One region of the Desulfosporosinus sp. BICA1-9 genome, then DNA from elsewhere that is predicted to be linked to it. Evidence: riboswitches for the same ligand, from Rfam matches in the RefSeq annotation. Region 1 holds a riboswitch; each other region holds the start of a gene.
The links. A riboswitch is a leader RNA that binds a small molecule or an ion and turns the genes downstream of it on or off. The one in region 1 is predicted to bind cyclic di-GMP.

Region 1 (10,369 bases):
TTTTCATTCAGATCTGAGGCTTTAAGGTCTAAATTTTCAATGAGTTGGGCGACAGCGTTCATCTCCGGCTGATTTAGATCGAGGAAAGATCCATCGCGAAGGCGATGGTATTTTTTCTTTAAATGTAGAGAATGAAAGATATCCGATAATTCATTTTGATCGATATCAGTATATTGAAAGGATATTTCCAAGATATCTAAAGTTTCGTCTAAGCGAACTTGGCCGGAAAACGTCGTAGAGGTGCGGATTTTGAGCCTGAATTGATCCGAATAATAGAGTTCTGCAAGGTCTCTCAGTTGAGGAAGCCAATTGACGGTAAAATCAAAGATTTTATCATCGTCTTCAAGGTAAATTTTCCCTTTAGATACGATAAAATCGGCGTGTTCCAGAATGTTGAGGATCATTCGTTCCTGATTGACAGAACGGATGAGAATAACATCGCTGGCAGCGGACTCGTTACTAGTATCCCGGGTCGCAGAAAATGGATTAATGATGGTCTCTCCATAGTGGAATTCTAAACGAGCTGTGATGCCCATCTCGTTAGAACGATCAAAATAGATTTTGGCTTGTAAGCTTTCTTGAGTAAATTTATCTTCTAGGACAGGATCAATGATTACGGGACCTAATTTCCCGATTAAGGGCAGGGCTTCTGAGGCGAAAAGCTCCTTCTGGGCTGCTGGAATCACAATATTGGTCACGGATCCTTGGCGAAGGGCTGACAGGAGAGGTAAAAGGAGTTCTTTTTGGTTGGGGGAAGCTTGATGGATTTTAGCTTGGTAAACGTAGTAACTCCCATCATCCGTCAGTTGGAGGGGCATTTCTTCAGTTTCGAGTGTTAATGCCAGATCCTGACCTTGTGATTGGAGGGAAAATTCGATGGGTAGCCCATGCCGAATAATTTGAGTGGGTGTGGGAGGGGGAGCTTCAAAGCTCCAAGAAAACACTTTATCCCCCAAAGCGTCTAAAAACTTAGTTAAATAATAGCCCGTCAAGGGTAACAATTTTTGATTGAGCACGGTTGTCGCGTAAAAGGGCCCTTGCATCTCGATTATGGCTGAATGTTGGTCATTCATTTCTTGAAGCATGGCAATTACCCTACGATCTTCCTCTTTGAAAGTTTGTCTCGTAGGTTCCAGGGTAAATTGCTTACCAAATTCTAGCGAGCGGCCTGATTTAAGCGCAGTAAGAAATTGTCCGATATCTTTTACAACATAGAGTCGCTGCAGACCTACTCTAAGTTGTAGATGTGTAGAAAGCCGATGGCTGGGCAGGGTTTGGAGTTCCATGTTTAGAGTCAGTTCTTCATAAGGAGTTTCCTGTCGTTGATTCGCAAAAACAGTGAGAAGCTCATCAACCACGCGGCTTTGAACGACAGGGTCTGTCCAAGCTGACGGTAATTTTTGTTGGGCTGTTTTTAAGACGGCGATAACATGTTTGCAGGCTCCTGGATAGTCTTTGAAGGCTGGGCATGTGCAGCGATATGAGCGTACGGAGTTGTCCCTCTCGAAGGCTAGTTGAACAACATAGCGTAAACCTCCGATGACAGAAGCGTTTATTAGGCCTTTATCGGGGGAAAAACTGAAATTGTAGACTCTACCAGCCGCGTAATAGGAAAGCCCTTTTTTATATACACGATCATTATCCGCTAGATCTTGAATTATTTGTTCAGAGAGGTAAAAGCGAGGCATGAATATACTCCTTTGGCAGTAATATTTGCTGAGTTAGATAGGGGTATCAGTTAAGAATATCATAGTTTGAGTCTACTCGTCTAATTTAGGGGCCAGAGAGTTGATCTGAGTTGTTCTTTGCTCAATTTACTGATGATAAATCTAGCGACGGATCGTTGAAAATGATGGAATGAATAATTTAATATTATGATAAGATTGTATTATATTGTATATTATTGTTGTGTGTGATATATTAGCGAAGGTATATCCTATAGGCCTAAAGGCCTGCTTTAGGTCATGTTTTCTGTGATGTATTAGGCCATGATCAATTTAATACCTCTGCGATAACGGCAAACTCAGTGAGAACTGAGGGCGCAAAGCCACGGGTCTTAACACATTATGGTGAAGAAAGCCGGATATCGAAAAAACTTGTCGCCGTATACTTATTTGGCGTCTTTTGTTGTATAAGGAGGAAAGTTGGTTTTGATAACAAAGTTGGAACCCCTAACAATGAACAGCTTTGAAATTGGAGAACTTTCAGAGCTTGATCTATATGATATACAAGGAGTATTGTTGTTATCTAAAGGTAAGCCAATTACCACAAAAATCCATGAACTTCTTCTCCAACGAAAGTTATATACTTTACAATATGATTTGGAGAATTCTCATCCTCCCAATGAAGAACGTAGATTTCCTTCCTCGGAGTACCGTTTTATCGTAGGCTATGTTCGCAAAGTCTTTGAAAGCGTCTGCCTTTTTAGCTCTACACGTTTAATCGATTCGTTTGCTATTGTTGATAAAATTATCAACGAGTTAGAAGGAAATTCCCGTGTCTATATAGATTTTAATGAATTTCGAAACTTTGATAATTATACATATATTCATTCCGTAAATGTTGCGTTATTAGCTACTCTAGTAGGGTTGAAAATGGGGTTTTCAGGACAAAAACTAAGAACTTTATCTATGGGTGCGATGTTTCATGATTTGGGTAAAAGTTCTTTGCCCCTTGAAATACTGAATAAACCTTCGGGCTTAAATAGAGAAGAATTTACGATTATTAAAAAGCATCCAGAGATGGGTGAGGAAATGCTTAAATACTCCAATATCTCAAAGGAGATTCTCAGCATAGTCCGTCATCATCATGAACGTTGGAATGGCGAGGGCTATCCGGATGGTTTAAGACAGAGAGCTATTACGACTAATGCACAAATCGTTGCAGTTGCTGACGTTTTTGATGCCCTTGTTGCGGATCGACCCTACCGCAAAGGGTTGCCCCCCTATCACGCTTTAGAAATCATCGTGGCTGGTTCCGGGAAAGATTTTGATCAAGAGATTGTACACTGTTTTGAACAGTGTTTAATACTTTATCCGCAAGGTTCTATAGTTACCTTAAATACAGGTGAAATGGGTACAGTCGTCGGTATTCATTACAATTATCCGAGTAGACCTCTCATAAGAATTTTTTTTGATAAAAACGGAAAATTCGTTAACGAGGAACTAATCTGCGATTTGCTCAAGGATTTAACCAGGTTTGTGCAATCGGTCAGTTTTAACCACGTTACTTAGAGAATGAAGGAGACTGATGGCTCGTTATTTCGGTGTCGAAAATTGTATACAGTTTGATTGCAGGAAAAATGTGCACTTGCGCAGAAACAGTGATAGAATAATTAGATAATCAAAGTGTAAACAATCAACCAGACAAGCTGGCATATGAAGCTTTGGGGGGGATGTTCCGTGCTTATTACCTGCGATAACAACATGCAAATGGGCTATATCTACCTTATGCCTAATCAAACGACTGACGAGTATACCCTCGAGAAAAGCGATATCGGGCTTTACTATGATGTGAACAGTCTTAGCATTCCAAGAATTAAATGGCATAGCATGGGTCAAAGTTTGAGTCAAATGCGTTTGGCAACGAAGACGTATAGAGAGTCAGTGGATAAATCGTTTCATTGTGAATATTGGAATGACCTAGATAGTGAAGGCTACATGATGGGAATCGAATTGTATTTAACTGAAGAAACCTTTTTACCGTTAGTGGCCCATCAGGCCTTTAAGCTTTACGATATACGATGGCGGAACAGTGATTTCAGGATGCTTACGCTAGATGCCTATCATGATGTTCTGAATAAAAACAATGTTATCTATCCTTTAACCTCTGAAAAAGATGCTTTTGTGATCGTTGCTATTGATCCATCATCAAAAATCGGGAAGATAATGGCGCTGATTTCTGCAAGGGATGATTTATATCCCATCAATTATTTGAGAAACCCATTGTTTATGTTAGCAAATTCAAGCCGCTATCTAAGTCGGGATTAGTATCAAACTAGAGATAGGAATAGGCCACGACGAGGTCGTGGCCTATTCCTATTGCAGGTCTCTTTTTCCTATATTATAGTTAAGCAGTAAAGAAAATTTAAAAGCGATGATCTATTAATATTTTAACAGATCTTTAACCACAGCATAATTTGGACTTTACACACAAAGTATAATATAGAATGAACTAAAGATATTAAGATCCAAACCAAGGTTTGCCTGATAATATAAAATGAGGTGATTAAAATGGAACTATTGGTTGACTTGCATACTCATACCATAACAAGTGGACATGCCTACAGTACTATTACTGAAAATGCGCAAGCAGCCTCTCGCAAAGGGCTCAAATTGATGGGAATGACGGACCATGGTCCAAGTATGCCAGGTGCACCTCATCTGTACCATTTTGGTAATTTGTCAATTCTTCCTGATGAGATTTTTGGGGTGAAACTATTGCCAGGGGTTGAAGCAAATATTACGAACTATGAAGGTGAGTTAGATATGCCCATCCCTTATTTAGCTAAGCTGAAGCTGGTTCTTGTTGGGCTTCATCCGATCTGCTATCCCGGAGGGACAGGTGAACAAAATACTCAAGCCTTTATAAAAGCGATGGAAAACCCATATACGGATATGATGGTTCATCCGGGACGTCCACATTTTGAAATGGATCTTGAGCGAATTGCCTATGCCTCGGCTCTTTTAAATGTTCCGGTTGAGATAAACAATAGTTCACTTTCCACAATCAAAGAAAAAAGTGGAGCCCTTGAGAATTGCCGTTTTATTGCCCGTTATATGGCCAAGTTCAAAGGCCCCGTGATTTTAGGCAGTGATGCACATTTTTGGGATCGAGTCGGTGAATTCGGTGAAGCCCTAGAATTAGTTCGTGAGGCAGGGATTTCTCAGCACCAGATTCTTAACACTTCACCTGAGCGAGTGCTGGATTACTTGGCGACACGTCGTAAACATAGACCACTCATTGATCCATTATCGCCTAAATCGCAGCTAAGCATTGCTTAGAGTGAGGTTGGCTTTTCCTTTTTGCAGCGGAGGGATTCGACTTATTAGAGGAGCTACTCTGACTTTCTTCCTGCTAATCCGCAATGAATTTCGCAAGAGTTGAAGGAATATCCCAAATTCTGACGAATAATGCTTGAATGGAGAAAAAGAAACAGAAGAGGGGTTCGGATTTTATTATGCTAACTGTAGAAAAAATCGGTGGTACATCAATGCTCCAATTTCAGACTGTGCTTAATGACATAATTGGCTTCCCAAGTTCAGAAGATTTTCGTTATGGTAGGGTGTTTGTCGTCTCTGCCTATGCAGGGGTAACAAATATGCTGCTTGAAGATAAAAAGACTAAAGCTGCGGGAATCTACCAACGTTTTATCAAAGGGGAAGATTATGAAACGGCCATGGATGAGCTATTAAGTGAGGCCCTTAAACTTAATGATACATTTATCGACCTAGGTTTAAACCCTAAAGTTTGCCGAGTATTCATAGTAGAACGTGTTATGCAGACAAAAGCCTATCTGAATAGTATGGAGGATATTATTGCTTCCGGGTATGTTGGAAGAGACAGTATCTACTCGGCGGCTAGGGAGTTACTGGCATCGATCGGTGAAGCTCATTCCGCCTTTAACACGGTGAATATCCTGCGCAATAACGGTATTCTCGCGGAGTTGGTAGATTTAACGGGCTTCCGTGATTCTAAGCAACTCTCGATCAGCGATCGTATAGAAAAATCCTTTAAGAACGTTAATCCTCACGAAGCAATCATCGTTGCTACTGGATATACCAAAGGGACTGAAGGGATTATGAGGCAATACGAAAGAGGGTACTCAGAAATTACCTTTTCTAAAATTGCAACTCACCTAGCTGCGGATGAGGCAATTATCCACAAGGAGTATCATTTATCATCAGCTGATCCTAAAATTGTGGGTGTCGATAAAGCTATTCCGGTCGGTAGGACGAATTATGATGTTGCGGATCAACTTGCGGACATTGGAATGGAGGCTATCCATCCTAATGCGTCTAAGCCGTTAGAAATAGCAGGGATTAACCTGCGTATTAAAAATACCTTTGAACCTACCCACCCGGGAACTGTTATTTCCAATGATTATATAGGTCCTGAAGCGAAGATTGAAATCATTGCCGGGTCAGATAAAATTGTTGTTTTGGAAATTCATGATACTTCTATGGTCGGAGAATCTGGGTTCGATTTAGACATTATGAAAAAGTTTAAAAAGTATAATATTAGCTATATTATGAAAACCACCAATGCGAATAGTATTTCACTTGTAATTTGGCAGGCAGATCTCGCTGAATCTTTAGTGTCTGAACTTCAAGCAGAATACCGAACAGTTACAGTACAGGAGGCTGCGATTGTTTGTGCAATCGGATCGAATATTGCAATGCCTCGAATTCTCGCTAGAGCCGCTAATGCCTTGGCTAAAAATAACATCAACATCAAGTGTGTGTCGCAGTCCTTACGCCAAGTGAACATGCAATTTGTGATTGATCGAGGAATGTATGCTAAAGCAATCATCTGTTTAAATGAAGATTTATGCTGGGCGAATCACTTGTAATCGGAGGGGTTTTGGTTATGTCTGTAGAGTCCGTAGCGGCATTTTTAAAGCAAAACAAAAAGGAAATTGAGATATTAAGCTTTGAGGATACAAGTACAGTATCCAAAGCAGCGGAGGCCTTAGGGGTAACCCCAGGCGAAATTGCCAAGTCACTGCTCTTTAAAGTCAAGGAAGACTTTGTCATGATTCTCATGGCTGGGGATAAGCGGCTGGACAATAAGAAGTTTAAAGAAATCTTTTATACCAAGGCCAAGATGCCCGAGGCTTCGGAGGTATCCGAGGCAACTGGGCATCCTGTAGGAGGAGTTTGTCCCTTCGGGTTAAGTCAACCGATGCCTATTTATCTGGATTATTCCCTGCAATCATATACCCATGTTTTTCCTGCGGCTGGTGCTTCAAATACTGCCATAAAATTAAACGTAACTGAACTGGAGGAACTAACTGCGGGTCAGTGGGTTCACGTGACGACATAGTTGTCGGATAATAATGATCGATCTTTGACTCACAATTTAGGTTGCGTTTCTCAGAGAACCTTACCAGGTTCTCTTTTTGCGATGTTTGACCATTTCCCTGCTAAGCCTTATTATTTAGGAATAGAATACAGAATCTTTCACTAGGAAGGACATCAATGAACTTGATTCAAAGTAAAGAACGCAATTATGGATTCTACTTAACTAACAGGTTTTGGGTTATTATTATTGCCCAATTTTGCGCTGTTCTATGGGGAAGCGCCTTTCCAGTTTTGAAAGTCAGTTATGAAGAGCTTGGCATAGCGACGGGTGATCGCTCCGCGATTATTGTACTCGCAGGATTGCGATTTTTTTTAGCTGCCCTGCTCATTTTTGCCTTAATTATTTTTGGATTGCGTTTGTCACCCAAAGTAAAACTAAAAATGCTACCTCTGCTTTTTTTGTTAGGGCTACTACAAATTAGTTTGTTGTACTTCTTTTTTTACAACGGATTAGCTCATACCACAGGAATGAAAGGTGCAGTTTTATCGTCAGCCGGTATTTTCTTTGTGGTAGTTTTAGCCCACTTCGTTTATCGTGATGACCGGTTAGACTTGCGTAAAATAGTAGGTTTAGTCGCAGGTTTCGCAGGAATTACCTTGGTTAATTCCGGACAAAACTTCACCTTGGATTTCTCTTGGCAGGGCGAAGGATTTATGATTTTATCGGGCCTCGTAGGTGCTCTGGGAACCATCTTAGCAAAACGGATGTCAAAAGAGCTTCATCCCTTTATTCTGACAGCTTGGCAAATGCTTTTAGGGTCCTTACTTCTGATCGCGGTCGGGCTACCTGGGTTGAAACCTCAGGCTATGCTTTTTACGAACAGAGCGTTCATTCTGCTCTTGTATTCAGCATTTCTCTCGGCAACCGCCTTTTCTCTCTGGTATGCAATTTTAAAAGGCAATAAAGCGGGAGAAATTAGTGTCTTTAAATTCATGACCCCCGTTTCTGGAGCTATCTTATCCGCCATTTTCGTTCCGGGCGAACGATTGTCTTTAAATATGTTTTTGGCTTTAGCATTAGTTGCCTTAGGAGTCATTGTCGTGAACCACCAACGAAGCGAGCATTGACCAAGCCACTTTTCCCAAGGGTCAGATTGTTGGGAAAAACGTGAGACTGTAAAAGATAGGAAGTTATAACATGGGAAAGACGCTAGTATTAACTGAGAAACCGTCAGTGGGTCGTGAAATTGCAAAAATCCTCAATTGCAACCAGAAGGGCAATGGCTGCTTCATAGGCTCAAGATACGTTGTGGTATGGGCCCTGGGGCATTTAGTAACGCTGGCAGATCCAGAAGTCTATGATGAGAAATATAAAACATGGAAGATGGATGACCTACCTATGCTTCCAACGAAGATGGACTTAGTGGTTATGAAAGAAACTTCCAAACAATTTGGCGTGGTTAAGAATCTGATGAAGAGTCCGGAAATAACGGATCTTATCATCGCTACGGACGCCGGGCGAGAAGGCGAGCTTGTCGCACGCTGGATTATGCAAAAAGCGGGTTGGCGAAAACCCATTAAACGTTTGTGGATATCTTCTTTAACCGAACGCGCCATAAAAGAAGGATTTAACAATTTAAAACCTGGCAAAGATTACGAGCCATTATTCGCTGCGGCAGAATGTCGCGCGGAAGCGGATTGGTTAATCGGGTTGAATGTCACTAGGGCTTTGACGTGTAAATATAATGCCCAACTCTCCGCTGGCAGAGTACAAACACCCACTTTGGCGATGGTTGTGGCCCGAGAAAATGAAATTAAACAGTTTGTTCCTAAAGACTATTGGTCAATCAATGTCTTAGGAAGCGGCTTTACTCTTCAATGGCAAGATCAGAAAGGTCAAACCCGCATCTTTGATAGAAGCAAAGCGGAGGGCTTGTTGGCCAAGGTGATGGGACAAACGGGGGATGTCATCGAGGTTAAGAAAGAAGCGAAAAAAGAACTCCCTCCCCTAGCTTACGATCTAACGGAACTTCAACGGGATGCTAATCGCAAGTATGGATTCTCTGCCAAAACAACCTCCTCTGTGATGCAGCAACTTTACGAGAATCATAAAATAGTGACCTATCCGCGTACGGATTCCCGACATATCAGTGAAGACATTGTCAGCACTTTACCAGAACGCCTAAAAAGTATTGCCTTGGGACCTTATGTTGATTTAGCGCGCAATATCTTGAGAACCAAACTGATCATCACGAAACGGTTTGTGGATGGTTCTAAAGTGTCAGACCATCATGCAATTATTCCAACCGAACAACCTCCTACGCTATCTAAGCTTGGTTCTGAAGAACTGAAAATTTACGATTTAATCGTCAGGCGGTTTCTTGCCGTTCTTTCGACCGCGTTCGAATATGAACAGACCCTGGTTAAGGTCAGCATAAAAGGGGAAATTTTTACGGTCAAAGGGAAGGTCGTTCAGTTAAAAGGTTGGCGGAAGGTCTATGAAGGACAAGGCTCCGTAAATCTAGATGATCCATCCGAAGATGGCGATGGAGATTCAGAGCACACTCTCCCAGAAATCCGCAAGGGGGAGATGCTGAAAAATCTAGCCGCTAAGTTAGTGGCAGGTAAAACTAAACCTCCGGCCAGACATACCGAGGCCACACTTCTTTCTGCTATGGAACATCCGGGAAAATTGATCGAAGACCAAAAACTCCGGGAAGCGATGGACCAAAGCCATGGACTGGGAACCCCTGCAACCCGAGCCGAAATTATTGAAAAGCTTTTCAATTCCTTTTATATGAATCGTCAAGGGAAAGAGATTATTCCCACCTCTAAGGGGATTCAACTTATTAGCTTAGTGCCTCCTGAACTAAAGTCACCGGAACTGACCGCTAAGTGGGAACAACAATTGACTGAGATCAGCAAAGGTCGAGCTAGTCATCAAATTTTCCTCACGGGAATCAGGGGGTACGCCACCCAATTGGTATCCACGGTGATTGGTAGTGAGCAGAGCTTTAAGCATGATAACTTGACGAGGAATAAGTGCCCAGAGTGTGGAAAATATCTTTTGCAGGTCAAAGGGAAAAAGGGTGAGCTGCTCGTCTGCCAAGATCGGGAATGCGGTTATCGAAAAGGACTCACTCAAATTTCTAACGCGAGATGTCCTGAATGTCATAAAAAGATGGAGATCAAGGGAGACGGGGATAATAAATTATTCTCATGCAGTTGTGGGTTTCGTGAAAAGCTCTCTGCTTTTACGAAACGAAGAGAAGCTGAGAAGGGGAATCTCAACAAGAGGGATGTCGGTAAATATTTACAGAACCAACAGGATAGCGGACCGATTAATA
Region 2 (9,810 bases), on a different contig from region 1:
ACCAGGTACTCCGTGGACTCCTGACTCAGCAACGCGGCTGTGCAAACTTCTACCTGGGCTCCCGCATCCAATACATCGTGCAGTTCTCAATCGCTAAAACTCTGGCGCGCAAATTTGACATCAGCTTAAAGAAAGTGTTCGCCCGGTACGGCAAAGCTCTCTTGGTCAATTACACAAATGCCAAAGGTAAAGCCTGCTCTGTCAGTCTGGCACTGTACAAATCTTTGGCGAGAAAAAACGACTTCTTCGCTAAAATCAAGTCGGCAGTTAATTCATTTGACTTACCAAAGTTTAACTTGATGGACCAGCTTTCCCGTGTATGCTACATCTGCGGCAATCCGCATTCAAATGTCAACATGTATCACCGGAAAACGAAGAAGAAGCTCGACAAGCCCTACGCACCGATTGTCACTGTCATGCTGGACATCAACCGGCGTCAGATACCCCTTTGCGGACACTGCTTTGCTAATGTCGAAGCTGGCAGGTTCCAGCTTAATCAGCTGAAACGACGATAACCCATTTGGAATATGGAGAGCCGTGTGCGGTCAAAGCCGCCTGCACGGTTCGGGAAGGGGCGGGTTACTTTGCTAATCCGCCTATTTCATTATTTTGAATTTAATCTCAGAAGGATACGGCAGGACGGAAAAAGTCCATCCTGCCGCATAGTTTCTAAGATCAAAAAATGATCTGCTTGTTCTTCATTACGAATTGCCGCTTCTATTCGACACTACTTCCCGAAGCGAAAAAGCCTTGCGGCTCTCAGGGCGGCAGCATAAACGGTTTGCCGGTTAAGCAAACACCATAGGAATTTCACCTCTCCCAGGATCTCTGCGAGCCGCCCCCATTGCTTGAGTCTCTGGCTGGACTGAAGTAGCATTATCACTGTCCATTTCATTGCGAAACAGTCCACCACAGACTGTTTTATGACCGGGTGTTTCCGCTCGTCACCTTCGATGCCATCGGTTCGACGGATGAAATTCATCCGCAGGCAGTCTTGGCGCGCCCGTCAACGTCGCTGCCGCTTTTCACACGGCTGGACAGCTCATGTATTTGTGCTGCCGGATATGAAATTTTCAAAGAACAATAGGGGAATAAAAAAAATCCCCTCACTTCTTTAGGAAAAAAAGTGAGGGGTTGGACGGAAAATTTTTTTATTTCTAAAAGTTTTTTTAGCTTGCCAAGAGCCCTGACCTTTCGGTCATGTAACGTCATGCGCGGAATACCAGTTTCCGCAGCCAATTGATGCTCGCTTTTTTCGAGGTAAAACAGCGCTATAATCAGCTGGCGTTCAGCTTCATCTAGCTGCAGCAGACATTGTTCAAGCCTTGTAACCATATCGCGCTGAACAATTTCATCCTCCATGGAATCCTCTGCAGTAGAAATTATGTACCCCACGGAGATGCCTTTCTCATTGCAGCCTTCAAGCGAGATATTGTTATACTCCGCCAGCTTGTCCAGGTACTTCTCCCTGTCCCGGCAGTGGTAATAGGCTTTGTAGACCTCCTTGGCCACTGTGACGCGCGTCCCTCTAACCAATAGGGTATATTTTTTATCATGGTTGTCCATGAAGCTTGTCCTCCATTTCATGATTTTTAAAATCTGGAAATGAAGAACAAGCGGAGGGGAGCGGCATAAAATGGAGCGGCCGGTTTTATATAAAAAAACGCCCATTTGGAAACATGCCAAATGAGCGTTAAGGATGCTGTGTATTTTATTTTTTCGCGCGTTTAGCTCTGCCCGGCAGTTCAGAATCGGGCTTACCGCAAATAGTTTATCGTATGCCATGATGCAAAGAGCATAGATATCCGCGTCATCACGCCAGGCCACTATTCGGTAGCGACTGATAATTTTTTATTACATACTGAGAAAGCATAAAAATAGCCTCCAAACTCGTAAGCTCGGAGGGCTTCGACAGGTATTTAGGCATAGAAAGAGACCCGCTTGGCAGCCAGGCTGTCATAATGCATTTGCATAGTAGACCCTATGACTTTGCGTCCTTACCTTTCGGTAAGTTTGCCTAATATTTCATTTTTTCATAAACACATCATTCTAGATTAATGTGTAATTGAAACGATTATTATGCTGTTATAAGATAATTCATTATCAGCCATTGCAGTATCGGCTTTGTGCATGTAATTTGCGACCCTTATAATTCAAGTCATCTAGATAGATCAACTCTGTCTTAACTTTATATTTTAGAATGCTGATATATTGTTCAGTCACCGGTCGGCGTAACCGAATCTGCTTCCACCATTAAAACAGCTGTAGGTTCTTTTACATAAGGCCGATGCAAAATGCCTTTAGGAATTGTAATACCCTCATGTGTTTGCAGTGTAAGGGTTTTATCTTCAAGTTCAATATGCAATTGACCTTTCACAACAAAGAAAAACTCATCCTCATTATCATGTTTGTGCCAGTGGAATTCACCTTCGTTAAAAACGCCTAGCCTCACTAAACTATCATTCACCTTGCTTAAGGTTTGATTGAACCACTTTTCTTTACATGCATCAATAAGCTCAGGCACTTTTATAAGATCAAGAAAATCGAATTTTGCACCCATATTGATCGCATATTTGTTTTGTTCACTCATAATATCCTCCTTAAATTTTTATTTTTATAGAAGTTTAACTTCCGCATGCCGGTTTATAATCTGCTTTTCATTTAATCACCACGGGGTTTACGGGACTTGCCGTCGCCCAGTGAATCATTAAAGGTGACGCCACATAAAGTCCGTTATACTTACCGTCTTTCTCACAATCTTCAGCCCATTGTTCCAACCAATGTGCCTCTATGAAAACAATGCCAAGATTTCTGCTGAGAGCCGCGTGCATTGCATTATAAATCCCAGTCTCCGGGCAGGGGATCATTTCGTTGCCTAATGTATCTGTTCCAAATACGGAAATTTCCATTTCATAGAACCATCTGATAAGGTTTTCATCATAATTTATACCCGGCTCGGCAAAGTCCTTATAGAAGCTTTCCGGACCTTCATTGAAGAATAGATTGAATATCCCCGTTCTGATCAAGACTATATCGTACTTTTTTATTTCTAGCTTCTGGTAGTCTGCTGTTTCAATCAAATCTTCCAGTGTGATCCTCGTATGCATTTTCAGGTAAGGTACTTTTTTATATCTTGCTATATCCAATAGAACTACGTGCCCGACAATTCCTCTCTCTGCAATGGGCCGGATACTGGCTTTTTTGATCCCTCCAATCGAATTGGCCGCTGCATTGTAGCCGTTCCAGGCTTTATCAGCAAGCCAGGTATGCGCCAGAGCGTCGCAATGAGTTGTTCCATGGCAGTTTACAGTGATAATATCATCTGCATATTCAACACCACCCTTCCCGGCTATGACGGCACCGCTAAGATAATGACTTTTATCACGGCACATCCTATGCAATTCCTTCTCTCTGCCCGGCCAGTTCGGCGCTTTACCAGGGGAATTCAGCGCCATCATCAAAGTGAATGTTCTTCCGGATTCCACTGCTTTGACACCTCTTAAAATCTCACTGTCACTAAGAAAATTCAAGCCTCCTACCTCATCGTTGTCTCCCCATCTCCCCCAATTGTCAGGAAGTCCTTCGAAAAAATCCGCCGTCGCTTTAGACATTCCACACCTCCTTTGGTTGTATGCCGACCATGTTTTTTCAAGATACAATTTGCATTTATCAAATCAACGCTTCCAACTCCCGAATCTATTAACCTCCGGTCGAAACTGATAAGATAGAGGACAAACTGCATTATTTCTCTAGGACTTATTGCTCATAATCCCTTGGAGATAGCTCAAAACACATATCAAGTTTTTCCGGAAAGAAGCTGCATTCATGAATTGATGTGTGAATAATGCACTTCCGATTGTGAAACCCCAAGGCTGGATCTGATTTACAAAATTCAATCTGTCAAAACTGTTGATGCTGCCTGCGATCACCAAAGGGATTTTTACTGAGCGGGAGAATTGTGTAATTAGTTCTGCAGAGTTACCAAAGAAGCGGTAGGCCAGCAGATCAATACCATCCACCCCCAGCCCCTCAAGCCTTTTCGCATCCTCTATAATTTCCTCAATGGAGTTTCCGAGGATAGAGGGACTTCCCCAGACGTCACCACAGAAAGGAAAGTATTTGGTGCTGGAATTTTTGAGGAACTGCGCTACGGATGGAAAATATTTGGTGCCCAACAGGTAATCGATTCCGCATTCTATTGCGAGTTTGGCACCGGCCAGACATTCTTCCTCAGTGTAGCTTACAATTTCCATGTGCGTGACTTTTCCTGCAGCCTTGATTGCTTTTGCAAGGTCCTTCATTTCCTCCACCGGGAGCCCGATATTTTTAAAGCCCCAGTGACAGACCGGCAGGTCGGTGCAGGATTCAAACACCTCCTTTGCATTTGCAACAGTAACATCATTATGTGTGAGCATAACAATAAGCTTCATGCCTTATCCCCCTTTCGTTGACTATCCTTACTTAACTATCCAACAACAATATATAAAAAAGTGAGCTATATGTCAATAATTTGTCGCTCATAACGCTCAAAATTTACAATTTCGGTCATGATAATGATTGAAAGTTTGTCACATCGAGGCAACTATAATCCTCAATTTAAACCAGTTCGCTCAATTATTACGCACATAATAATTGACAAATGAGCGAATGTGAGTTATTTTATAAATAAAAAGCGAAAAAGAGGTACATTATGCGGTCAGACAGATTACAAACACTTCTATCATATATTGATCAACACGAATATGCTTCATTTTCAGAGCTTTGCAAGGAGTTCAAGGTATCGAGCGCCACAATGCGCAGGGACCTGAAAACGCTGGCTCAAAAAGGCTTGATTAAACGCATGCATGGTGCGGTGAAGTCTAAGATTGATGATCAGAAGTATGAGCCTCCATTATCCGAACGTATCAATATGAATATTGATGAGAAACGCCGCATCGCAGAACGGGCGATGGCGGAAATCAAAGACGGCGACAGCATCATCCTGGATTCATCCACTACTGTTTGTGAACTTGCTAAACTGCTTGCCGACAGCAACCTGAATATCACAGTGATGACAAATGATATCGAAATTGCTTATATACTTGCCCCACACCCCATCATAGAATTGATTGCTGTAGGCGGATACATCCGCAAAGGTTACTATACATCGATGGGTTTCTTTGCAGAAAACCTGTGGAAAGAGCTGCATGCAGACAAATTGTTTTTAGGTGTGGATGCGGTTGACCTGAAATATGGAATGATGAATTACCGTATCGAGGAGATGAGCTGTAAAAGGCTGATGATCGAACGCGCAAAGGAGTGCGTGGTGTTGTGCGACCATACCAAGTTTACTTCGTCCGCCGTTCTTCAAATATGTCCGTTTGATAAAGTAGATAAGGTTATCACCGGAACGGAATTGGATTTATCAATCATGAACGATATGCAGAGAATCGGTGTAGAGATTGTACGGGTTTGATTGATCAGCTGTTTGTTTCGGGCTCTCTCAAAAGGGCACTGCAATATCGGTTATAAAAGGAATGCTGTGACAACAGCCAAAGGGGGGAATGTATACATGTATAAAGCTGCGATTATTGCAGATGACTTTTCCAGTGTAACAGACTGTGGCGTACAGTTTGCAAAAAGAGGTCTCTCTACAATAGCAATGGCGGAAATGCCTAAGGGTAAATTCCCTTGCTGCGAGGTCTTGTCAGTGGATACGGACAGTCGTCCACTTCATAAGGAAGCTGCCTACCAAAAGGCAATGGGCGCTTCACTGTACTTGAAGAGGATCGGATGTGAGCGTATTTACAAGTCGGTGGATTCTACTCTGCGCGGGAATTTAGGAGCTGATATTGACGGGGTGATGGATGGGTTCAGTTATCCGATAGCCCTGGTAGCTCCGGCTTTTCCCTACTATGGCAGGACAACCGTTGACGGAGTTCACTACCTGAACGGCATACCCCTGTCGAAGAGCCCTGTTTCACTGGATCCCACCTGCCCGGCTCTGAAATCAGATCTTGTCAGGGTTTTAGACGGACAATCGAAACGCAAGGTTGCCCACATTCCTCTCGTGCAGGTACGTGAACCTTCAGTTATATTCCAGACGAAGATTCGGCAATTGGCTGCCCAAGGGATTGGACTGGTAGTTTTAGATGTCGAATCGGAACAAGACCTTGAAACTATTGCGGCGCATTCTGCAAATCTACCTGATTGCCTGGTTGTAGGTTCTACCGGCCTCTCACAATACATAGCCAGCGCTTGGGGTATAGCCAGGTCCAAAGCATATGCTCCATTTCCAAAGGCTGAAGGCCCTGTAATCACAGTGGCCGCTAGTGTTTCGCCTGTCACAAAGCAGCAGGTGGAGCTATTGATATTGCAGCCGGGAACTCATGCACTCTGCATGCCCTGCTGGCAGCTTGTTGACGGAGGCTGGCAGCAATATGAGGAAGAGGCCAATGCGGCACTGAGAACAGGCAAGGACCTTGTGCTGTACCTGGATTCCACACCGGAGAGCAGAGCAATACTTGATAAAAAAGCGATGCAGCATGGTTGGGATAAAGTCCGCTTAGCGGCTGAGATTGCCGGCGCTATGGGTAACCTTGTCGGAGCTGTTGCTTCCGGCGGTATTCCGGGAGGTATTGTGGCGACAGGGGGAGATGCAGCCAAGGCAGTCTGCCGAGCATTGGGCAACGATGGGATGGAACTGCTGGGGGAAGTGGAGCCTGGCATACCGGCAGGCAGGTTCACCAGCGGCAGGCGCTTGCTTGTTGTTACAAAAGCCGGTGCGTTTGGTACACCTCAGGCGCTCTGTGTTTCCCGGAATTTTCTGAAAGGAGTAGATCATGAATACTTATAAACGACCGATCATTGCCATTACAATGGGGGATGCCGCAGGCATCGGCCCTGAAATAATCGTGAAAGCTCTTTCCTATAAGGAAATATATCGATATTGCAGACCGCTGGTTGTGGGAGACATCAACATGCTTCACCGGGCAGAAGGAATCGTGCATACCGGTCTTTCCATGAAAAAGGTGGAGACCCCAAAAGAGGGTTGCTATAAATTTGGAATGATAGATTGTCTCGATATGGGCCTTTTACCGGATGATCTGCCTTATGGGAAAGTAGATCCCAGGGCAGGCCATGCCGCTTTTCGTTATGTGGAAAAGGCAGTAAACCTCGCATTAGCCGGTGAGGCTGCTGCAATTTGCACAGCACCGCTCAACAAAGAAGCATTACATCAAGGAGGGCATAAATATCCCGGCCATACCGAAATATTAGCCGACCTGACCCACACTGAGCGTTTTGCCATGATGTTCTGCTCCGAACAACTGAATGTCATTCTGGTAACCATTCATGTTGGCCTGCTTGATGCCATAAAGCTTGTGACATCAGAAAGTGTGTATGATACTATCCTATTGGCTAACGAGGCAATGAGCCGAAAGATTACGGAAAGACGGCCTCGTGTTGCAGTATGTGGAATAAATCCCCATGCAGGCGAGCACGGTTTGTTCGGATACGGAGAGGAAGAGGAAAAAATCTTGCCGGCTGTTAAACTAGCGTCAGAAAAGGGCATAGATGTCGTTGGCCCGCTGCCAGCTGATACCGCTTTTTATCTTGCACGGCGAGGTGACTATGACATTGTTGTAGCAATGTATCACGACCAGGGACTGGGCCCAATCAAAGTAATGGGAATCGAAAAAAGTGTAAATATTACTGTGGGTCTCCCTTTTATCAGAACCAGTGTTGACCATGGCACAGCCTTCAATATCGCCGGAACCGGTAAAGCGGATGCACAGAATATGAAAGAAGCTATCAGGCAGGCATGGATTTTAAGCGGTACATCCTGGTAAGTTGTAAAGAAGAAGCTATTATATGTGCCGGAAACAGAAAACAGGAGAGTGTTACTCCTCATATTGAGACAGTAATAGTACCACATATTTTTGCCTTGGGCTGTCAAAGAGCTAAGAGTTCTCTCTGATCAGCAGAGATTATTATTCTTTTTCTGCCGATAAATTTCATAGAGTGAGAGATTCACCTTCATAGTTCACCATGGATCTATCCATAGTTCATGAAAAGGTCAGACCTTCCCCCTGGCGGGAAACTCTGACCTTTTGCAAGTTTATTTGGCATCATCCCGAGCTAGGAAGAACATATTGCTGCTCTTGCCGGCGTTCTCACGCCACTCTGCTCCTTACGCAGGCGACCGCGTTTTTCAAGGTCAGCTATGGCGCGTTTTACCGTACTGCGAGACAGCCTCAGTTCTCTGGCAATGGTACCGATCGCCGGATAGCATTTGCCGTCCTTGTTGGCACGGTCACACAAATACATGAACACGGCCACTACCCTGTGAGCCATCTCCATTATGTTGGCTATTTCATTTTTGTAAATAGGTATGCTTCCTCCCGATATACGCAATACTGGGGTGTATTAAAATATTTTTTATTTTTCATTCATTCCAAAGAATATCCAAAGGTCGACGTAGCAACTGATGCTTAAAAACAGGAATATTGTATTTCTTCCCAAGTATTCTTAGCTGTTCTTTGTAGGCACCCTTTAAGTTATCATGAAATGCAATACCAGCAATACCGCCTTTAATGGACTTTACGCAATTTTCCAGTTTTCCTTGCCCATCTTCACTTTCATATTGTCCTGTTACCAACCAGTGGTTGGGTATTATATGAGATATACCAAAAGCATTGTCTTCCCAAGTCTGTAGTACGGCACTTGCAAAAGCTGGCTCAAAATGCACACCGCCCACGCAAAGCAGGTTTTTCTGTGTTTTACCATTACTATTAAAAACGTTGGTAAGAGCCTGTGCAATAACTTTTGCTGCAGAGTAGTTTGACCAGCTTTGTGGGGTACTCCCAATCTCAATATCAACTAATGGTACTGGAAACTGAGGTATCATATCTGGAGTACCACCATTATTGATCATACCGGACCAGTGAGTTGCTTCCGTGGTAATCCTAAAATCCTCTAATCCGGCATCAATTCGATTTTTCTCCAAGAACCATAATAAATTGTGCATGTAAACAGGATCAACATTACCAAAATAACCGCTATCCACATCTCCTGTAGTATGAACCGATAGGATTCCATCCGGAGCATTTTGCCCCTCATGCCATGTCACAAGGCCCGCCATGTCAAAATCAGAAAAATACCGGTTCATAATTGGCAGATAGTGTCTATAATCATGGCAAACAACTTTATGAGTTTTAACGAAATAGAATTCATTTCCTATATCATCCGAATGTTTTAACACCGGATTATTATCAATATTAATATCTGTCTCATTTAAACTATACATTTCTGATAGTGCATTAAAAACATGCCCTGCAACCGGGTCGATATTTGAGTTCATACAAAAAAAGTAAACTACTTTTTTAGCTGAAGACATTAATTTTCCCTCCTGTTTGATTAACTTAACTATTGAAAAATTATCATTCTACTATCGATTACTAATTTTATCCACCGCCCAAACACTGACTAATATAATTTGTCTTTATAAGCTTTAGCCTTCTCGATTAAAAGGATACTTAAGGAAGCCCCCACTACAATGATAACCAACATATTTATAGGGTACAGCTTCCATTGCAGCATAAAAAACATTGCAACAGCAGCACCTGTAGAAACAAGCCCAATTGCTAAAGCCACCTTCGAGTTTGCCCAGGAGTTAATCCTACCTATTATACTAAGAAACAAAAGTTCGAATAAACCTGCTCCTATACCTATTGATAAAAATGAAATTACTCTGATCATTAACCATAGAGTTGAATCACTCATAAAATTAGTTGCAGTAGTAACTCCCCAAATCCCCAGGAAAATCATCAA
Region 3 (10,369 bases), on a different contig from region 1:
GGATATAAATCATCCCTTGCAGAAATCAGCGCCATTATCTTCCCGATTTTTGATGATGGATCAATAGCAACGATCACAAAAGCATCTTTTTCAGAGGTTAAAGGATAGATAACATTGTTTTTATTCAGAACATCATGATAGGCATCTAGCGTAAGCATCCTGAAATCACTGTTCCGCCATCGTATATCGTAAAGCTTAAAGGCCTGATGGGCCACTAACGGTAAAAAGGTTTCTTCAGTTAAATACAATTCGATTCCCATCATGTAGCCTTCACTATCTAGGTCATTCCAATATTCACAATGAAACGATTTATCCACTGACTCTCTATACGTCTTCGTTGCCAAACGCATTTGACTCAAACTTTGACCCATGCTATGCCATTTAATTCTTGGAATGCTAAGACTGTTCACATCATAGTAAAGCCCGATATCGCTTTTCTCGAGGGTATACTCGTCAGTCGTTTGATTAGGCATAAGGTAGATATAGCCCATTTGCATGTTGTTATCGCAGGTAATAAGCACGGAACATCCCCCCCAAAGCTTCATATGCCAGCTTGTCTGGTTGATTGTTTACACTTTGATTATCTAATTATTCTATCACTGTTTCTGCGCAAGTGCACATTTTTCCTGCAATCAAACTGTATACAATTTTCGACACCGAAATAACGAGCCATCAGTCTCCTTCATTCTCTAAGTAACGTGGTTAAAACTGACCGATTGCACAAACCTGGTTAAATCCTTGAGCAAATCGCAGATTAGTTCCTCGTTAACGAATTTTCCGTTTTTATCAAAAAAAATTCTTATGAGAGGTCTACTCGGATAATTGTAATGAATACCGACGACTGTACCCATTTCACCTGTATTTAAGGTAACTATAGAACCTTGCGGATAAAGTATTAAACACTGTTCAAAACAGTGTACAATCTCTTGATCAAAATCTTTCCCGGAACCAGCCACGATGATTTCTAAAGCGTGATAGGGGGGCAACCCTTTGCGGTAGGGTCGATCCGCAACAAGGGCATCAAAAACGTCAGCAACTGCAACGATTTGTGCATTAGTCGTAATAGCTCTCTGTCTTAAACCATCCGGATAGCCCTCGCCATTCCAACGTTCATGATGATGACGGACTATGCTGAGAATCTCCTTTGAGATATTGGAGTATTTAAGCATTTCCTCACCCATCTCTGGATGCTTTTTAATAATCGTAAATTCTTCTCTATTTAAGCCCGAAGGTTTATTCAGTATTTCAAGGGGCAAAGAACTTTTACCCAAATCATGAAACATCGCACCCATAGATAAAGTTCTTAGTTTTTGTCCTGAAAACCCCATTTTCAACCCTACTAGAGTAGCTAATAACGCAACATTTACGGAATGAATATATGTATAATTATCAAAGTTTCGAAATTCATTAAAATCTATATAGACACGGGAATTTCCTTCTAACTCGTTGATAATTTTATCAACAATAGCAAACGAATCGATTAAACGTGTAGAGCTAAAAAGGCAGACGCTTTCAAAGACTTTGCGAACATAGCCTACGATAAAACGGTACTCCGAGGAAGGAAATCTACGTTCTTCATTGGGAGGATGAGAATTCTCCAAATCATATTGTAAAGTATATAACTTTCGTTGGAGAAGAAGTTCATGGATTTTTGTGGTAATTGGCTTACCTTTAGATAACAACAATACTCCTTGTATATCATATAGATCAAGCTCTGAAAGTTCTCCAATTTCAAAGCTGTTCATTGTTAGGGGTTCCAACTTTGTTATCAAAACCAACTTTCCTCCTTATACAACAAAAGACGCCAAATAAGTATACGGCGACAAGTTTTTTCGATATCCGGCTTTCTTCACCATAATGTGTTAAGACCCGTGGCTTTGCGCCCTCAGTTCTCACTGAGTTTGCCGTTATCGCAGAGGTATTAAATTGATCATGGCCTAATACATCACAGAAAACATGACCTAAAGCAGGCCTTTAGGCCTATAGGATATACCTTCGCTAATATATCACACACAACAATAATATACAATATAATACAATCTTATCATAATATTAAATTATTCATTCCATCATTTTCAACGATCCGTCGCTAGATTTATCATCAGTAAATTGAGCAAAGAACAACTCAGATCAACTCTCTGGCCCCTAAATTAGACGAGTAGACTCAAACTATGATATTCTTAACTGATACCCCTATCTAACTCAGCAAATATTACTGCCAAAGGAGTATATTCATGCCTCGCTTTTACCTCTCTGAACAAATAATTCAAGATCTAGCGGATAATGATCGTGTATATAAAAAAGGGCTTTCCTATTACGCGGCTGGTAGAGTCTACAATTTCAGTTTTTCCCCCGATAAAGGCCTAATAAACGCTTCTGTCATCGGAGGTTTACGCTATGTTGTTCAACTAGCCTTCGAGAGGGACAACTCCGTACGCTCATATCGCTGCACATGCCCAGCCTTCAAAGACTATCCAGGAGCCTGCAAACATGTTATCGCCGTCTTAAAAACAGCCCAACAAAAATTACCGTCAGCTTGGACAGACCCTGTCGTTCAAAGCCGCGTGGTTGATGAGCTTCTCACTGTTTTTGCGAATCAACGACAGGAAACTCCTTATGAAGAACTGACTCTAAACATGGAACTCCAAACCCTGCCCAGCCATCGGCTTTCTACACATCTACAACTTAGAGTAGGTCTGCAGCGACTCTATGTTGTAAAAGATATCGGACAATTTCTTACTGCGCTTAAATCAGGCCGCTCGCTAGAATTTGGTAAGCAATTTACCCTGGAACCTACGAGACAAACTTTCAAAGAGGAAGATCGTAGGGTAATTGCCATGCTTCAAGAAATGAATGACCAACATTCAGCCATAATCGAGATGCAAGGGCCCTTTTACGCGACAACCGTGCTCAATCAAAAATTGTTACCCTTGACGGGCTATTATTTAACTAAGTTTTTAGACGCTTTGGGGGATAAAGTGTTTTCTTGGAGCTTTGAAGCTCCCCCTCCCACACCCACTCAAATTATTCGGCATGGGCTACCCATCGAATTTTCCCTCCAATCACAAGGTCAGGATCTGGCATTAACACTCGAAACTGAAGAAATGCCCCTCCAACTGACGGATGATGGGAGTTACTACGTTTACCAAGCTAAAATCCATCAAGCTTCCCCCAACCAAAAAGAACTCCTTTTACCTCTCCTGTCAGCCCTTCGCCAAGGATCCGTGACCAATATTGTGATTCCAGCAGCCCAGAAGGAGCTTTTCGCCTCAGAAGCCCTGCCCTTAATCGGGAAATTAGGTCCCGTAATCATTGATCCTGTCCTAGAAGATAAATTTACTCAAGAAAGCTTACAAGCCAAAATCTATTTTGATCGTTCTAACGAGATGGGCATCACAGCTCGTTTAGAATTCCACTATGGAGAGACCATCATTAATCCATTTTCTGCGACCCGGGATACTAGTAACGAGTCCGCTGCCAGCGATGTTATTCTCATCCGTTCTGTCAATCAGGAACGAATGATCCTCAACATTCTGGAACACGCCGATTTTATCGTATCTAAAGGGAAAATTTACCTTGAAGACGATGATAAAATCTTTGATTTTACCGTCAATTGGCTTCCTCAACTGAGAGACCTTGCAGAACTCTATTATTCGGATCAATTCAGGCTCAAAATCCGCACCTCTACGACGTTTTCCGGCCAAGTTCGCTTAGACGAAACTTTAGATATCTTGGAAATATCCTTTCAATATACTGATATCGATCAAAATGAATTATCGGATATCTTTCATTCTCTACATTTAAAGAAAAAATACCATCGCCTTCGCGATGGATCTTTCCTCGATCTAAATCAGCCGGAGATGAACGCTGTCGCCCAACTCATTGAAAATTTAGACCTTAAAGCCTCAGATCTGAATGAAAAACTGCTCAATCTGCCTAAGTACCGTGCCATGTATATAGATAGCTTTCTGCGCCAAGCCAACTTACCTGGAGTGCAACGCAATAAAGCCTTTAAGCAATTAGTGCAAAGCATCTTAGAGCCTCAAGACGGAGAATTTGAAATACCTGATGAGTTGCATCATATCTTAAGAGACTACCAGAAGACTGGATTTCAATGGCTTAAAACATTAGCATCCTATGGTCTTGGAGGAATCCTCGCCGACGATATGGGGCTGGGTAAGACTTTGCAAGTTCTGGCCTTCATTCTATCCGCAAAATTGACCACCTCTGCCCCTGCTTTGGTTATTGCTCCCACCTCGTTGATCTATAACTGGCAAGAAGAAGCGAAGAAATTCACCCCTACTCTTCGAGTCCTTGTCGTGGAGGGCAATCCCCAGGAAAGACAGACGCAATTGTCCGAAATAGATGATCAGTGTGATCTAGTCGTTACTTCATATCCTATACTTCGGCGGGACATCGATGAATTTGCTAAATTAGACTTTTCCTACTGTTTTTTGGATGAAGCCCAACACACCAAAAACCCACAAACTCTGAACGCAAAATCTGTCCAGCAAATTAAGGCCAAAAGCTATTTTGCACTTACCGGGACGCCCATTGAAAACTCGCTTTCCGAACTTTGGTCCCTCTTTAATTTTATTATGCCTGGTTATCTCCTCTCCCACCAGGACTTCCGCAAAAAATTTGAAATCCCCATAATTAAAGGGGAAGACTCAAATATTCTTACCGAACTAAGTCGACATATTAACCCTTTCATTCTAAGGCGATTGAAAAAAGATGTCTTAAAAGAACTGCCGGACAAGATCGAAACCCAGCTAAGTGCTTCCTTGACAGAAGAACAGAAAAAGCTCTACCTCGCCTATTTGCAGGAAGCGAAAGGTCAAATAGCTCAGGAAATTGCCTCAGTGGGGTTTAACAAAAGCCACATGAAAATTCTTGCTGCACTAACTAGGCTCCGGCAGATTTGCTGTCACCCGTCAATGTTCATCGATAATTACACCGGTGAGAGCGGCAAGATGCTTCTCTTAGAGGAAATCCTTACTGACGCCTTAGACAGCGGTCACAGGATTCTAGTTTTCTCTCAATTCACGACCATGCTGGATATCATTCAAGGACATCTCATCTCTGAGGGCATCGAATACTTCTATCTTTCGGGCATAACAAAAGCAGCTGAACGTTTAAGAATGGCCAATTCCTTTAACAATGGGCAAGGTAAGGTCTTTTTGATTTCTCTCAAAGCAGGCGGCACAGGATTAAATCTAACCGGTGCAGATATGGTCATTCATTATGACCCATGGTGGAACCCCGCTGTTGAAGACCAAGCTACGGACAGAGCACACCGTATCGGCCAAACAAGCGCCGTACAGGTGATCAAACTCATTACTCAGGGAACGGTCGAAGAAAAAATTAACGCCTTACAAGCCAAAAAAAAGACCCTCATCGACTCAGTCATCCAACCGGGAGAAACCATGCTCTCGAAATTATCGGAAAAGGAACTCCGTGAACTTTTTGATTTAAATTAATCTATTATCAATTTACAGGTAGGAAAAAGTGTATAAAAGGTCGTACCATTTTTTCCTGTTTCAAACTCAAAGACCGCATTATGCCTTTGAGCAATTCCCATGGAAATGGCCAGCCCTAGTCCAGTTCCAGTTTCTTTAGTCGTGAAAAATGGAGTGCCTATTTTCTCCTGTATTTCAATAGGAATGCCATTCCCTTGGTCCCTGATAGCTAAGACAACTCTATCTCCCTTAAAATATGTACAAATAATGACACTTCCATGTTCATTCGTAACCTCCAACCCATTGCGCACTAAATTTAGGATGAGCTGTTTGATTTCGTTTTCGTTGATCATGATATCAGGTAATAGTTCTAGATCTGTTGCTACTTCTTTATTGCTATTGAAGGCATCTGCCTGGAGCATCGGAAATACTTTATTAATCACATCGTTAATATTACCGGATAAAATATTCTCACTATTCGATTTAGCCAATGATAAAAAATCGGTAATGATCGAATTGGCACGGTCAATCTCCGATATCATCAAATCCATATACTCTTTTTCTTGAGCGTATTTAGATTTCGACCCCATTAACTGTAGAAATCCCTTTACCGTAGTAAGGGGATTTCTAATCTCATGACTAATCCCCGCTGCTAATTGACCTATAAGATTGAGTCTTTCTAATCTTCCCAGCTCTTGCTGTTGCCGTTTCAGCTCAGTAACATCACGAAAAAAAACTGTTACTCCTTCCTTATACGGATAAGCATGATATTCATGGTTTTGATCAGGATGTGCAAAGCCCCCGGCCTCCCAGTGAACCGATTCATTTTGAGACATCGCTTCTTGCATTTTACGATATGTTAGGGAATCTTTAATCTGCGGGAATACTTCCCAGATACTTTTTCCGATTAGTTCAGTGTTATTCCCGTTAATGAACTTTTTTGTTTCCTTGTTAACGAACGTAAACTTCCAGTTACGGTCTAAGGCATAAAAACCGTCTGAGATTCCTTCCATAATTTTGATGATGTTAAGTTTTGATGATTCCAAGGTTATGTTCATCTGTTTTAAATCATTTGTGTAACCAGTGATTTTATTTAGAACAGGTTTTAATTCTGGTAGTTTGATTAAAATATTTTCATGTTTGCTATCATTATTAATGATAATGTTGCAAAATTTTTCTAAATATGATTCAATCTGTTTCATATGTTTTCTGATTGAAATTATAATTAGTGCTGATAAACTTAAAGCTAATATTACTATTGCACTCAATTCATTAAAAGACATTAATACTAAATCAGCATTCTGCGCATGGGCCCAAACAGAGCCAACTATTTTTCCCTCATCATATATTGGTAGAATGAGTCTAACATTATTACTGTTTGATATGTTATTAAATTCGTCATATGATAATACTGCAGAACGAATTTGATCAAATGAAATATTATTATATTGATTTTTAACTATTAAATCTAAATCATTATCATAGTAACCTATAATATAATCATTATTCTTATTGTTATTAATTATAAATTGTATAATACCTTCTATTTTTAACGCCTTATCATTCTTCGTTAAGTTTTTATCTTTTTTAAATTCTTCTACAGTTAAAATCTGAGATTGTATTCTCGTTTGTACATTTAAAGCACTTAATAATAAATCATAATTAAATTTTAGGGTTTGTTTCTCCCAAAAATTCTGTCCATAGAGAAGTATAAATAGGATAAGAAAAACAAGGATACTCAATATAACTTTTAATAAAGTCAATTGAATAATAGATTGCTTTTTTAAGATATCTCTAATATTAAAACCCATCAAATTGTCCTCCACGAAAGATATTTAAAATAAAAAAGCTTATAAATACTTAAACAATATAAAAGCTGGGATATCCAACCCAGCTTTTATATTGTTGACTACCAGATACTGTTTACGCGACTGCTAAATTCCTGATTACTTTTGCAATGCTTTCGGCGTTTTGGGTTGATATGCCCAGATAGCACACGCAAAAACGGAGGTTGCACTGGCTAAGAGCATTAGTAGGGACGCAATTGTAGCAAAGAAATACCTTTTCATAGTCTACACTCACCTCCTCTTCTATTAAAAATAGGTAGCAAGGTTAGGCTTTGGTAAACCACCCCTAAGACTACACTAACACTTACTAATTTATTATCGACAAAAGAAATTACTATGAATGAAATAATTACGAAAACGATTGATGAAATCTTAAGTTTGAATTTTAGACTACTAGAATGGATTGGCTTTGATTCACTGTCTACGGGAGCTAGGAAAGCTACTAGTAATAAAGAAATAAACAAAACAAAGAAAAGAACATACTCATTAGTTAAGTCATATTCGACATATTTTTTTACAAAAACTCCTATAGAACTATAAACTATAGTACCAAAGGCCAAACATTTTACTGGAGAATCAAAATGTGCCCCTCCTGATACTTTTCGTAATAAGCCACCGAAAATGGCAGCAATAACAGTCGGCATTAATGCATTAAAATAATATCCTAAAATCATCAAGAAAAATGAGCCTAAGACGAATAATAGTGCAGTTTCTATGGCATATGCAATAATTACCTTTTTATCTTCGTTATAATTTAGTTCATTTGTTATTACTTCAGTAAGTTTATTACTAATATTTTCAGTAAAATTCATTCATACTGCCTCTTTTGTATAAGTTTATTTAATAAATAAGCAGAGATAAACATAAGAAATACTTGAGGTTCTGTTATCGCAATCCTTATTACTAAGTTAGAGAATAACGTTTCAGGGGTTACTCCAAAAACAGGCATTAGCAAGGATAGGCAAACAAATTCAACAATTGCTAAAACTAAAAAACTCAATAAACTTGCAATAAGGGACAAACTAAAATCCCCCTTGCCAATCCAAGTTAAAACTGAAAACAATAGCATGATTTGTATAATGGTATGAATTCCAAAAGGGATGGTAAACAATCTCATTACATACGAAATTAATGCTAAAACAATTCCAAATAAAATAATTCTTTCCCATTTCAAAGGTATTTTGGCAATTACATAAGCTAAAGTGACTAAGGCAGTTTCTTCAGGTATTCCTTGTAATAGTAAAGCAATAAATGGAATTTTTATAGATCACACAACCTCTCCCACTAAACGCTATCAGCATGGTAAGTAGATAAAGTTTTCGGTATTATACTAAAAACAGGCTTTAACAAAGAAAAGCAAGCAGTCTCAAATATTATTAGAGCTAAGCAACTCAATAAACTTGCCATAAAGGATAGACCGATATCCCTCTTACTTAATATAGTTAGAACTATAAATAATAAAAACATTAATAAGATAGTATGAAGCCCAAAAGGAATAGGAAACAGTCTCACTACATACGCGCAAACGGTTAAAGCAGTCCCGATCAATAGAATCTTATTAAGTTTTAGGGGAATTCCAGAAATTACAAAAGCAAGAGTTGTAATTGCAGTTCCTTCAGGTATTCCTTGCAAGAGCATAACAATCACTGGAATGTTCATTTAAATCTCCTGTCAAGTTGATATTACACCATAACCCCTCACCACTCTCTATTAATTTCTATTATCGCACACTCTAAATGTCGAATTCGCGTAAATCTTGTCTACCTGTTACAATTAAGATTATCGGTTGAAATAGGGTTTATCTGAAGTAAGTTCCTTTAAATAAAAAATGCCCCAAAGCTAAAAGCTCTGGGGCATTACTTTGATTAACATAAAAGATCAACCCAAAGTCGATTATAAAAGCCAACGGCTTGTCTTGGAACGCCGTTCATCAAAACCTCGCTGTTGGTTTACCCAACCATAATTTTGCTGGCATTGGTGATCTTAACCTACACTTTAAATTTGTCAACAGCTTTCTTAAGGCTCTCCCCAAGCTTAGCCAAGGCTTCTGCAGATTGACTCACCGAAACCATGGTGGCAGCTTGTTCCTCTGACGTAGCAGAAATCTCTTCGGCACTGGCGGAGCTTTGCTCAGCAATGACCCCAATCCCCTCTACGGATTTCACGGTTTGAGCAGCACCACTGGCCATTTGTTGAGCAGCAGCTGTTACCAGCCTAATCTGATCAACGACGATATCTATTTCACCTACAATAGTATGGAAGGATACTCCCGCCAAATTAACAGCTTCTACTCCAGAGTCCACTTCTTCCTTCCCTTTATCCATCAATCCGACGGCCCGTTCTGTCTCTTGTTGAATATCACCGATTAAGCTTGCGATCTGAGTTGCTGAAAGGGATGACTGTTCCGCCAACTTCCGGACCTCTTCAGCAACCACTGCAAAGCCTCTCCCATTCTCACCCGCTCGAGCAGCCTCAATCGCTGCATTTAACGCCAATAGATTCGTCTGATCAGCAATTCCTTTGATGACATCTACAATTTGCCCGATCTTTTTGGATTGGTCACCCAATTTAAAAACGGTTTCTGCTGTCTGAAGGGAAACGTCACGGATCTGTTCAATTTTGCGGACTGCATTTTCTGCCTGAAGAGCCCCCACCTGAGCCGCTTTGGCTGCCTTTCCACTACTTTGATTAACAACCTCTGCATTGACCGCTACCTGTTGGGCGCTTTCAGACAACTGTTCGATGACCAGACCAGTATTTCTCACAGACATGGCTTGATCTGTGGCACCTGCTGCGAGCTGCGCTATAGAATCTGAAATTTGTTCACTGGCAGCAGTTGCTTCCTCCGCCGCAGCCGATAATTCTTGACTGGTTGCTGCCACACCTTCTGACTGTGTTAGTACTTCCCTAATGACGTCTCGAAGTGAATCTACCATCTCACTGACAGCTTGAGTGAGAACGCCGATTTCATCATGATTTCTAATCTTCGGCATCTTAATGTTCAAGTCTCCAGCTGCAACGGCTTGAGCTACCTTCGTCACAGAAACAAGAGGGCGGCTAATA

Region 2: it holds a riboswitch for cyclic di-GMP, as region 1 does, so the genes downstream of both, JL57_RS22750 (sigma factor-like helix-turn-helix DNA-binding protein) here and JL57_RS16865 (HD-GYP domain-containing protein) in region 1, are expected to answer to the same signal.
Region 3: it holds a riboswitch for cyclic di-GMP, as region 1 does, so the genes downstream of both, JL57_RS21830 (HD-GYP domain-containing protein) here and JL57_RS16865 (HD-GYP domain-containing protein) in region 1, are expected to answer to the same signal.

Annotation. Positions count from the first base shown of each region.
Region 1 is NZ_JUEE01000138.1:61,436-71,804, reverse strand. Features, by position in the region: partial or broken gene JL57_RS16870 (SNF2 helicase associated domain-containing protein) at 1-1,688, opposite strand, end outside; cyclic di-GMP riboswitch class I at 2,007-2,091, shown strand; gene JL57_RS16865 (HD-GYP domain-containing protein) at 2,151-3,233, shown strand; gene JL57_RS16860 (hypothetical protein) at 3,402-3,989, shown strand; gene JL57_RS16855 (phosphatase) at 4,233-5,003, shown strand; gene JL57_RS16850 (aspartate kinase) at 5,180-6,571, shown strand; gene JL57_RS16845 (YbaK/EbsC family protein) at 6,589-7,044, shown strand; gene JL57_RS16840 (DMT family transporter) at 7,200-8,150, shown strand; gene JL57_RS16835 (DNA topoisomerase III) at 8,221-10,369, shown strand, end outside.
Region 2 is NZ_JUEE01000180.1:546-10,355, reverse strand. Features, by position in the region: partial or broken gene JL57_RS22760 (group II intron reverse transcriptase/maturase) at 1-515, shown strand, start outside; gene JL57_RS22750 (sigma factor-like helix-turn-helix DNA-binding protein) at 979-1,566, opposite strand; cyclic di-GMP riboswitch class I at 1,941-2,028, opposite strand; gene JL57_RS22745 (cupin domain-containing protein) at 2,216-2,590, opposite strand; gene JL57_RS22740 (cyclase family protein) at 2,658-3,611, opposite strand; gene JL57_RS22735 (hypothetical protein) at 3,750-4,430, opposite strand; gene JL57_RS22730 (DeoR/GlpR family DNA-binding transcription regulator) at 4,691-5,455, shown strand; gene JL57_RS22725 (four-carbon acid sugar kinase family protein) at 5,552-6,835, shown strand; gene pdxA (4-hydroxythreonine-4-phosphate dehydrogenase PdxA) at 6,822-7,829, shown strand; partial or broken gene JL57_RS22715 (helix-turn-helix domain-containing protein) at 8,099-8,340, opposite strand; gene JL57_RS22710 (D-aminoacyl-tRNA deacylase) at 8,426-9,376, opposite strand; gene JL57_RS22705 (hypothetical protein) at 9,536-9,810, shown strand, end outside.
Region 3 is NZ_JUEE01000172.1:53,385-63,753, reverse strand. Features, by position in the region: partial or broken gene JL57_RS21835 (hypothetical protein) at 1-521, opposite strand, end outside; gene JL57_RS21830 (HD-GYP domain-containing protein) at 690-1,772, opposite strand; cyclic di-GMP riboswitch class I at 1,832-1,916, opposite strand; gene JL57_RS21825 (DEAD/DEAH box helicase) at 2,235-5,480, shown strand; gene JL57_RS21820 (nitrogen regulation protein NR(II)) at 5,477-7,270, opposite strand; gene JL57_RS35190 (cyclic lactone autoinducer peptide) at 7,406-7,528, opposite strand; gene JL57_RS21815 (accessory gene regulator ArgB-like protein) at 7,525-8,118, opposite strand; gene JL57_RS35185 (hypothetical protein) at 8,115-8,327, opposite strand; gene JL57_RS21805 (hypothetical protein) at 8,591-8,965, opposite strand; gene JL57_RS21800 (methyl-accepting chemotaxis protein) at 9,295-10,369, opposite strand, start outside.